DNA from 2 places in the Bradyrhizobium sp. OAE829 genome. Region 1 is predicted to be linked to the other one. Evidence: predicted binding sites of a transcription regulator. Region 1 holds the regulator's gene; the other holds the start of a gene.
The links. Region 1 encodes LexA, which represses DNA repair genes until DNA is damaged. Its sites were predicted from a motif close to TGTTCNNNNTGTGTTCNG; they were not measured.

Region 2: ruvC (crossover junction endodeoxyribonuclease RuvC) is a predicted target of LexA. The motif match lies at 2,710-2,727, and genes of this name have one in related genera.

What each region holds. Positions count from the first base shown of each region.
Region 1 is NZ_JBEPOE010000001.1:518,214-523,041, forward strand. Features, by position in the region: gene ABIE49_RS02385 (HAD-IA family hydrolase) at 1-518, shown strand, start outside; gene ABIE49_RS02390 (molybdopterin molybdotransferase MoeA) at 531-1,742, shown strand; gene lexA (transcriptional repressor LexA) at 1,998-2,705, shown strand; gene ABIE49_RS02400 (hypothetical protein) at 2,934-3,173, shown strand; gene ABIE49_RS02405 (hypothetical protein) at 3,312-3,734, shown strand; gene ABIE49_RS02410 (ComEC/Rec2 family competence protein) at 3,777-4,828, opposite strand, start outside.
Region 2 is NZ_JBEPOE010000001.1:5,458,426-5,463,253, forward strand. Features, by position in the region: gene ABIE49_RS26180 (methyl-accepting chemotaxis protein) at 1-1,598, opposite strand, end outside; gene ABIE49_RS26185 (YebC/PmpR family DNA-binding transcriptional regulator) at 1,801-2,547, shown strand; gene ruvC (crossover junction endodeoxyribonuclease RuvC) at 2,757-3,284, shown strand; gene ruvA (Holliday junction branch migration protein RuvA) at 3,583-4,200, shown strand; gene ABIE49_RS26200 (NIPSNAP family protein) at 4,226-4,543, shown strand; gene ABIE49_RS26205 (hypothetical protein) at 4,540-4,828, shown strand, end outside.

The DNA of each region.
Region 1 (4,828 bases):
CCCGCTGCGAGCCCGCACAGCTGGTCGAGCGGTTCTTGCCCAATGACGCCTGGCATCGTCACGAGCGGGGCGAGATCAGCGACGCCGAATTCTTCGCAGGCCTGCGAGTCTCGCTCGGTATCGGCATATCCGACGCCGAGTTCCTGGAAGGCTGGAACGCGATCTTCGCCGGCGAAATGCCCGATATATCAGCATCGCTGGCGCGCGCCGGACAACGCCTGCCGCTTTATGCCTTCTCCAACACCAACAACGCGCATGTCGTGCATTTCAGCCAGGCCTATGCCGGCGTGCTCGGCCATTTCCGCGAAATCTATTTGTCATCGACGATCGGGCTTCGAAAGCCCGATGCGGCGGCCTATGATCATGTCGTCAAGGCGATCGGTGTTCCCGCCTCCCGCATCGTGTTCTTCGACGATTCCGCCGCGAACATCGACGGCGCGCGGGCGCGCGGCCTGGCCGCGGTGCATGTGACAGGGCCGGATGACGTCGCAAAGGCGCTTGCCGCGCTGGGAATTTGAGAGGGTGTTGCCGTGGCCCTGATGCCGGTCGTTGATGCACTGGCCGCGATCCTTGCGGGCGCCGATCCGTTGGCGGAAGAAATGGCCGCACTCGACACCGCCTGGCATCGCGTGCTCGCGCGCGACCTTGCGGCAAAGCGCACGCAGCCGCCGCAGGCGATGTCGGCGATGGACGGCTATGCGGTGCGATCGACTGATGCCGCCGACCTCTCCGCGCGGCTGAGGGTGATCGGCGAAGTCGCGGCGGGCCGCCCGTTCGAACGCAAGGTGGGGCCCGGCGAAGCAGTCAGGATTTTCACCGGCGGGGTGATCCCTGATGGCGCCGACGCCGTCATCATCCAGGAAGACACGGCCGCCAGCGGCGAGCACATCACGATCACGGAAACCGCCAAACCGGGACGGCATATCCGCGCCGCCGGCGCCGATTTCCGCGAGGGCGATGTGCTGCTTACCAAAGGAAGCCACCTCACCGAACGCGATCTGTCGCTCGCCGCCGGCATGAATTATCCGGAACTCGCCGTGATCAGCCGCCCCAAGGTGGCGGTGCTCGCCACCGGCGACGAGCTGGTGATGCCGGGCTCGAGCCCCGGCCCCGGCCAGATCGTCTACTCCAACGGCTACGCGCTGCGCGCGCTGGCGCGGGCCGAGGGCGCCGAGACCATCGATTTCGGCATCGCCGCCGACACGATCGAGGCGACCACTGACGGCATCCGCCGCGCCCGCGCATCCGGCGCCGACATCCTGATCACGATGGGCGGCGCCTCGGTCGGCGACCACGACCTCGTCAAGCGCTCGCTGGAGGCCGAGGGCGTCGCCATGGCGTTCTGGCGCATCGCGATGCGGCCGGGCAAGCCGATGATGCACGGGCGCCTCGGGGCGATGCGGGTGATCGGCCTGCCCGGCAATCCGGTCTCGTCCTATGTCTGCGGTTTCCTGTTTCTGGTGCCGCTGATTCGCGCGCTGTCGGGCCGAAAGACCATCCATCACGCGCGCGAGACCGCCCTGCTCGGCCGCGATCTTCCCGCCAACGACCAGCGCGAAGACTATTTGCGCGCACGGCTCGAGCGGCGCGAGGACGGCGCGTTGATCGCGGTGCCGGTGAGCCACCAGGATTCGTCGCTGCTTGGAAATCTCGCTGCGGCACGGGCGCTTTTGATACGTCCGCCGTTTGCGCCGGCGGTGCCGGAAGGCACGCCATGCGAGTTCCTGCGCCTGCCGGAATGACGTATCGCGACGGAATGTTCGGGCGAACGCGGCGCGCGTTCACCTGAAATTAAGTGGTTGCGGAACATGTATCGAACATATAGTGTCCGTTCATGATTTGTTTCGAGAGCTAGTGTCTACAAACGGGAGTTTTGGACTTCCGAATTTGAGACCGCACTCGCAACCGAGAACCGCGAATCTGAAGAACCGCGAAACTGAAGATCGCGAAATTGAACGACCACGAACTACGACGCGCCAACCGGGGGATTGCTCGAGATGCTTACGCGCAAACAGTATGAACTTCTGCGTTTCATCAACGAACGGCTCAAGGAAGCCGGCGTGCCGCCCTCCTTCGACGAAATGAAGGATGCGCTCGACCTCCGCTCCAAATCCGGCATCCACCGCCTGATCACCGCCCTGGAAGAGCGCGGCTTCATCCGCCGTCTGCCCAACCGCGCCCGCGCCATCGAAGTCATCAAGCTGCCCGAGCTTGCGGGCGCCGGTAACGGCAACGGCCGCCGCGGCTTCACCCCAAGCGTCATCGAAGGCACGCTCGGCAAGGTCCGCGCCGCCAGCGCGCCCGCCGAGGACGACGGCAACCGTCCGGTCGCCGTTCCCGTCATGGGCCGGATCGCCGCCGGTACGCCGATCGAGGCGCTGCAGACCCGCAGCCACACCATCAGCGTACCGCCCGACATGCTCGGCTCCGGCGAACATTACGCACTCGAAGTACGCGGCGATTCCATGGTGGACGCCGGCATTCTCGACGGCGACATGGCGCTGATCCAGCGCAACGAGACCGCCGACACCGGCGATATCGTGGTGGCGCTGATCGACGAGGAGGAAGCCACCCTGAAACGCTTCCGCCGCCGCGGCGCATCGATCGCGCTGGAGCCTGCCAACACCTCCTATGAAGTCCGCATCCTGCCGCCGAACCGGGTCCGGATTCAGGGCAAGCTGATCGGGCTGTACCGGAAGTACTGAGGGCGGCCCGCGTCAGATGCAAGCCGCGTGCGGCATCGCAAAAAGCCCCGGCCGTCGACCGGGGCTTTTCGTTGTCCGGAAGTTGGTACAGCCTTAACCGTCGCGGTGCGCCTGCACGCGTCCCACAATTGCCCAGAACGCAGCAAAAACTGGCGGCGTGGCGCGCTGTTTGGTTTGAGGCTTTTGCTCAAAGGCGTGCGAACGGGGGGACGAGACGTGGTCAGCAATATGATCACCAAGATCACCTGGCAGAGGGCGGGCCTGGTGACCGAGCCGGGCCGCTACATGCTCCGGTTCGGCTGGCTGACAGTGACGGCGGAAGATCTCGCGATCTGGCAGCAATATCCGGAGGCCGCCTTCACGCTGGTCGCGCTGCCCGGGATTGCCGACGACGGAAGGGAGCAATTCCATCTCGGCGCCTTCGAACTGCCGCTGCCGCCGATGCCCGAAAATCCGCAGCCGCCGTAGCGCGTTTGTGATCGGGCACGCCGGCCTTTCCGTCGCACTATTGCCCAGAACGGGAATAGACTTTGCTCAAGTCCACTCTGATAGAGGCCAGCGCCTCGAGGGAGGCCGGGTCTCTATCTCTTACGAGGGAGCGATCCGATGTGTGACTATAGTTTGCACGCGATGGCAACGCGTCCTGCTGAGGTCGGCGAGACATTGATTTCGACCACCTTCCGCGGCACCTCGACCCGCGGCTTTGCCAGCGAACGCGATCCCGCAGTTGCGGTCTGCATGCTGCCCGGGACCGAACTGGCCTTCGCGCAAGACGTCAAATACGACAACCGCTGGATCTGGACGCGGACGATCGGTTTTCGCGTCGGCAAGTTCAACACCATTGATCCGCACATCAAGGAACGGCACCACGACGCAATCGAATTTCCCGACGGGAGCCATGTGCTGGTGACGCAGCTTTGCGAGGGCCAGCGCGTCACCGTGCTGCAATTGCCGGTGGTGCATCCGATTCCCGAGCGCGCGGCAACGAAGGCGGGCACGGCGACGACGACACCGCTTTCCACCGGTTGAATTCCGCGCCGCCGGTCGCGCCCCGCCGGGGAACGTGAATCCTTATTCCTCGGCCTGCAGGTCCGCTTCCGACGGGGTCGCATCGACCGCACGCGGCGCCGCACGGCGCGGCGCGAGGATGGTTGTCTCCGCGTCACCCTCGCCCGCGATCGCCGGCGACCATGGGCGATCGACGCCCCGGGGCCTGACGGCATCGATGGTAAATCCGCTGCCGCTTCGCCGCAGCACCATGGCGCCCTGCCGCCGCAGACGCTCCGCATCGATCACAGAAGCGCCGCACGCCGCAGGCGACGGTCTTGCAGTCACCAACAGCGCCGCGCGCTCACAATCATCCGCCAACGCTTCGGGCCGCAGCGCCAATGCCACGAACCCGCCACCGGCGCCCTGCGTCACGCAGCCGCTCTCGTCGCATGAGACGCCCTCGGTCAGCGAGGCATCTGCAGGCTTGCGCGCGTCGGCATCCGCCGCCAGCCATTCCTTGACAAGGAAGCCATCCCTTGAAGCTCCCTTGGCCGCGCGCATCAAATGCAGTTTGCCGTCCTGGCCGCGGACACCGACATTGCGCCCGTCGGCGGAGATCAGGATGTCCGGCTGCGGCACCCTCGCCGCCCACACCGCCGCCGCCAGCACCACGGCCGCGCCGGCATAGCGCAGCGGTGTTCGTAACAACCCAAGCAGGATGATGCCGATACTCGCCGCAATCAACGGGCCGATGCCGAACGCCGGCACACGGCCGACCGCGCCCGGCAAGGCCGCGACCCATTGCGTGACAACGATCATCCAGTCGATGCCGACGCCCATGATGGCCCAGAACACGCCGTCAAAACCAAAGGGCATCGCAACCAGGCCGAGCAGGCCCGCCGGCATCACCAGCGCCGAAACCACCGGCATCGCCGCGAGATTGGCGAGCACGCCATAGGGCGTCACCCGGTGGAAATGAAACGCCGCGTAAGGCGTGGTGGCGAGGCCCGCCACCAACGAGGCCAGCAGCAGCATCGTGATCTCGCGGCCGCCCCACAGCGCGACCTGCGCGGTCGCGGGTTGATCCGGCTGCGCGAACAAACGCGGCATGCCGAGCTGCACCAGCGCCACCA
Region 2 (4,828 bases), 4.9 Mb from region 1:
GGATCGTTGAAGATGCGGCGGTTGCGGCTGTTGGCGGTGTTCCAGGTGACGTCGCCGGGCCGCTGCGGGTGTGAGTAGATCTTGTTGTGAACCGGCAGGTAGCCGTTCTGGTCAATCATCGCGCAGAACGCCATGCGCTTGTCTTTGGCGAGGAAGGCTTCCTGGAACGGCGGCAGCGCGCGGTCCGCCCAGTCAAGGATCCTGGTGCGGTACTGCACCGGGTTGCTGCCTTGGATTTCGACATAGTTGGTGTCGAACATGTCTTCCATCGAGATCGCGCCGCTGGCGACGCCCTGCTCGAAAATCCTGGTCAGCGCCGCGCCTGCTTCCATGGCGCGGGTGACGAATTCGGTGTTCTCGTCGTGGATCGCCCACAATTTGTCTTCGATCGCCTCGCGCAAAGCGGCATCCGGCCGCTCGAACTGCGCCTGCGCGCCGGCCTTGGAACGCTCACTGACGCGAATTTTGCAGGCGCCGATATCCGGCAGCGTGGCGTCGAGGCTTTGGTTTGGCGCCAGCTTCTCCGCGTCGGGACCGCTGATCAGAATGCCGTCGATCGAAATCTCGTAGACCGGCGCCGTGATCAGGCCGCGCGGGGTCTGGATTTCGATCTGGAGGCTGCAAGGCAGCTTTTCCTGTTTGCGCTGGCCCTGGCGCTCGCTTTGACGCAGCAGCACCGCGCAGCGCGATTTGAGCTTCTGCGCAAAGGTGGTGACCGCGCGGCCGGCATTGGCGACGCTTTCGCCATGCGCTTCGGCTTGCTTGGTCGCAACGTCGATCTCGGTTGCGCTTTCGCCGACCGAGACGATGAAGCGCGAGGCGGAGGCGGCATTGTCGGACATTTCGCCGGTGGTCTGGCTTTGCTCGGCAACCGCGCCGTTGACGTTGTCGAACACCGGCCGGATCAATTCGATCGCCTGCGAAATCCGATGCACGGCGTCGACCGAGCCGGCGGCGTCGCGCTGCAGCGCTTCGATCTTCCTGGTGATTTCCTCGGTGGCGTTCTGGGTCTGCACCGCGAGCGCCTTCACCTCGGTGGCGACGACCGCAAAACCGCGTCCGGCTTCGCCGGCACGCGCGGCCTCGATGGTGGAATTGAGCGCCAGCAGTGTAGTTTGCCGCGCGATCTGCGCGATCAGATTGACGACATTGCCGATCGCCGCGGACGATTCGCGCAGCCGGTCCACATTGGCGCGGGCTTCGCGGGCGGCCTCGCTGGCCTGGTCGGCGAGTTTGCCGGCGTCGCGGACCTGCTCGCCGATGCCTTGGGCCGAATGGGTGAATTTGTCGGCCGCCTGCGAGAAGGTGGTCGCGGTGCTCTGGGCCGCGGTGGTGCGGCCGGTCAGCGCATCGGTGCGGTGGCGGATGGTGGTCAGCGTCGTTGCGGTGGCCTCGGCGCCGCCGGCGACCGAATGGGCCGCGCGCTCGAGCTGGCGGATCATGCCGCCGAGTTCGAGTTCCAGCAGTTCAAGGATATCCTTGGCCGAATCGCCTTCGGGCGCGGGCGCGTCGGTCGCAGCCACAACCGCCGGAACCTTAAGCTCGACGGCAGCCGCGGTCGCTTCCGGCTCTCGCTTTCGAAATAAACCGAACGCCATGAGGGCTCTTAAAAGTTGAGAATGTGGGGCGCATCCTCTCATCCGGGCATGAAGTCATGGTTAACAACTGCCTCATATTCCATCTTACGGGCACTACTTAAGTACCAGAACGGGCCTTGAATCTTTGATTTTGGCCGGTTGACGGCCTATAAGGCCGCGTTTTCATCCAATTCCGCTCACGAACGAATCCAAGAGACCCCGCATGGCCGGCCATTCCCAATTCAAGAACATCATGCACCGCAAGGGACGGCAGGATGCCCAGAAGTCGAAACTGTTCGGCAAGCTGGCGCGGGAAATCACCGTCGCGGCCAAGATGGGCCAGCCCGATCCGGCGATGAACGCCCGGCTGCGCGCGGCGATCATTTCCGCTCGCCAGGAAAACATGTCGAAGGATTCGATCGAGCGCGCCGTGAAGAAGGCGAGCGGCGGCGAGGGCGAAAACTATGACGAGATTCGCTACGAGGGCTATGGCCCCGGCGGCGTCGCCGTCATCGTCGAGGCGCTGACCGACAACCGCAACCGCGCGGCCTCCGATATCCGCTCCTACTTCACCAAGTCCGGCGGCAACCTCGGCGAAACCGGATCGGTTTCCTTCATGTTCGACCACACCGGCATCATCGAATACGACGCCAAGGTCGCGTCCGATGACGCGATGCTGGATGCCGCGATCGAAGCCGGCGCCGACGACGTGATTTCGAGCGGGAACGGCCACGAAATCTATGCCTCCAAGGAAACGTTTCGCGAGGTCGCTAAGGCGCTGGAAGCGAAATTCGGCGAGGCCCGCAAGGCGGCGCTGACCTGGAAGCCGCAGAACACGGTGCCGGTAGACGACGAGACCGGCGAGAAGCTGCTGAAGCTGATCGACCATTTGAACGAGCACGACGACGTGCAGAACGTCTACGCCAATTTCGAAGTCTCGGACGCGCTGATGGCGAAGATGGGCGGGTAGCCTCTCGATTGCCGCCCCATTCTCAACTGTCGTCGCCCGGCTTGACCGGGCGATCCAGTACGCCGCGGCCTTTCGGCCTTTTCACAACCACCTCTGGAATACTGGATCCCCGCTTTCGCGCGGATGACAACGCTGGTCTTGCCGACCTGGGCAGGGGATGACCGTTCTCTTTATGTTTCGTTCACGGTGCTCTGGCGTTATCACAGGCCATGACATCTCCTCCGATTCGCCAACCCGTCCGGATTATCGGTATCGACCCCGGCCTGCGCCGCACCGGCTGGGGCGTGATCGAGACCGAGGGCAACCGGCTGGTCTTCATCGGCTGCGGCTCGGTGGAGCCGCCGGACGATCAGCCGCTGGCGAGCCGGCTGCTCGCGATCCATGAAGGCCTCGCCGCCGTGCTCGGCGATTTCCGTCCCATGGAGGCCGCGGTCGAACAGACTTTTGTCAACAAGGACGGCGTTGCGACGCTGAAACTCGGCCAGGCGCGCGGCGTCGCCATGCTGGCGCCGGCGATGTTCGGCATATCGGTTGCCGAATACGCGCCCAACCAGGTCAAGAAGACGGTGGTCGGCGCCGGTCATGCCGACAAGAACCAGATCGCTGTCATGCTCAAGATCCTGCTGCCGAAGGCCGAGCCGAAATCCACCGACGCCGCCGACGCGCTGGCGATCGCGATCACGCACGCCCACCACCGCGCCAGCACGGCGCTGCGGCTGAAGGTGGCGGGCCTATGATCGGTAATTACGGCACAGTACTAAGTGAGGTGGGCGCGCTGTTCAGGCTCCCTCCCCCCTTGCGGGGGAGGGTTGGGGAGAGGGGTAAGCCCCGGGCTCTGGCCGAAGATGCACGACCGCGATGTATCAATGAGCTTTGCAGCGCGATCGATGATGAAGATTCTGCCTTTGCGATGCGTCAGGCATTCGAGCAAGCTGCACCCCTCTCCCTAACCCTCCCCCGCAAGGGGGGAGGGAACCCATCTGCCGGTGCGTCCCTCACCAATGCGGTCACGAGCGTCCAATCCGGATTGTGGCAATGATTGGTAAACTCAAAGGCCTGGTCGACTCCTACGGCGAGGACTACGTGATCCTCGACGTCGGCGGTGTCGGTTATCAGGTGCATTGCTCGTCGCGCACGCTGCAGGCGCTGCCCGCGCCCGGCGAGGCCGCGGTGCTTTCGATCGAAACTTATGTGCGCGAGGACCAGATCAAGCTGTTCGGTTTCCGCGGCGACATCGAGCGCGAATGGTTCCGCCTGCTGCAGACCGTGCAGGGCGTCGGCGCCAAGGTCGCGCTGGCGGTGCTCTCGACCTTGCCGCCGGCCGAGCTTGCGAACGCGATAGCGCTGCGCGACAAGGCCGCGGTGACGCGCACACCCGGCGTCGGGCCGAAAGTCGCCGAACGCATCGTCACCGAACTGAAGGACAAGGCGCCGGCCTTTGCCAACGTCGATCCGGCGCTGGTGCATCTCTCCGGCGCCATCGACAATGATCGCGCGCCGCGTCCGGTCACCGACGCGATCTCGGCGCTGGTCAATCTCGGTTACGGCCAGCCGCAGGCCGCAGCCGCCATTGCCTCCGCCTCGCGCAGCGCCGGCGAGAATGCGGAAACAGCGCAGCTGATCCGGTTGGGCCTGAAGGAACTCGCGAAGTGAGCGAACCGCGCTGGAGCATTACAAAATGATTACGTGTTATCTGCGTTACCAGCTCGATCCGGACAAGCTCGCCGATTTCGAGGCTTACGGTGCGATGTGGCTTGAGTTGCTGCCGCGGTTTGGCGGCATCCATCACGGCTACTTTCTGCCATCCGAAGGCGAGAGCGACGTCGCTTTGGCGATGTTCAGCTTTCCAAGCCTCGCGGCCTATGAACAGTATCGCAAGGATGCCAGCACCGATCCCGACTGCCAGAAGGCCGTCGCCTTTGCACAGCGGACGCGCTGCTTCATCCGTTATGAACGGTCGTTTTTCCGGCCATTGTTTCCGAAAACGGCCGCATGAACACGCCCTCCCGCAACGTCACGCGCGACTATTCGGCAGGCGCCGTTGCCGGGCGTTTCGCGCGCGCGATCGGCATCGTCCTGATTTTTTCGATTGCAGGACCGCTGACCTTTGCGGCGCTGATATCGCTGATCGTGGTCGGTTTCGGAACCGCGCTGCTGCAGATGTTTCTCGCGCTTCTCGAACTCGAAGCGCTGCGCACCATGGTCTCTGTCGCGATCGTGCTGCTCGCACTGGCAACGATGCTCGCGGCGTTTCTGCCATCGGTCGCGGCCGGCCTGGTAT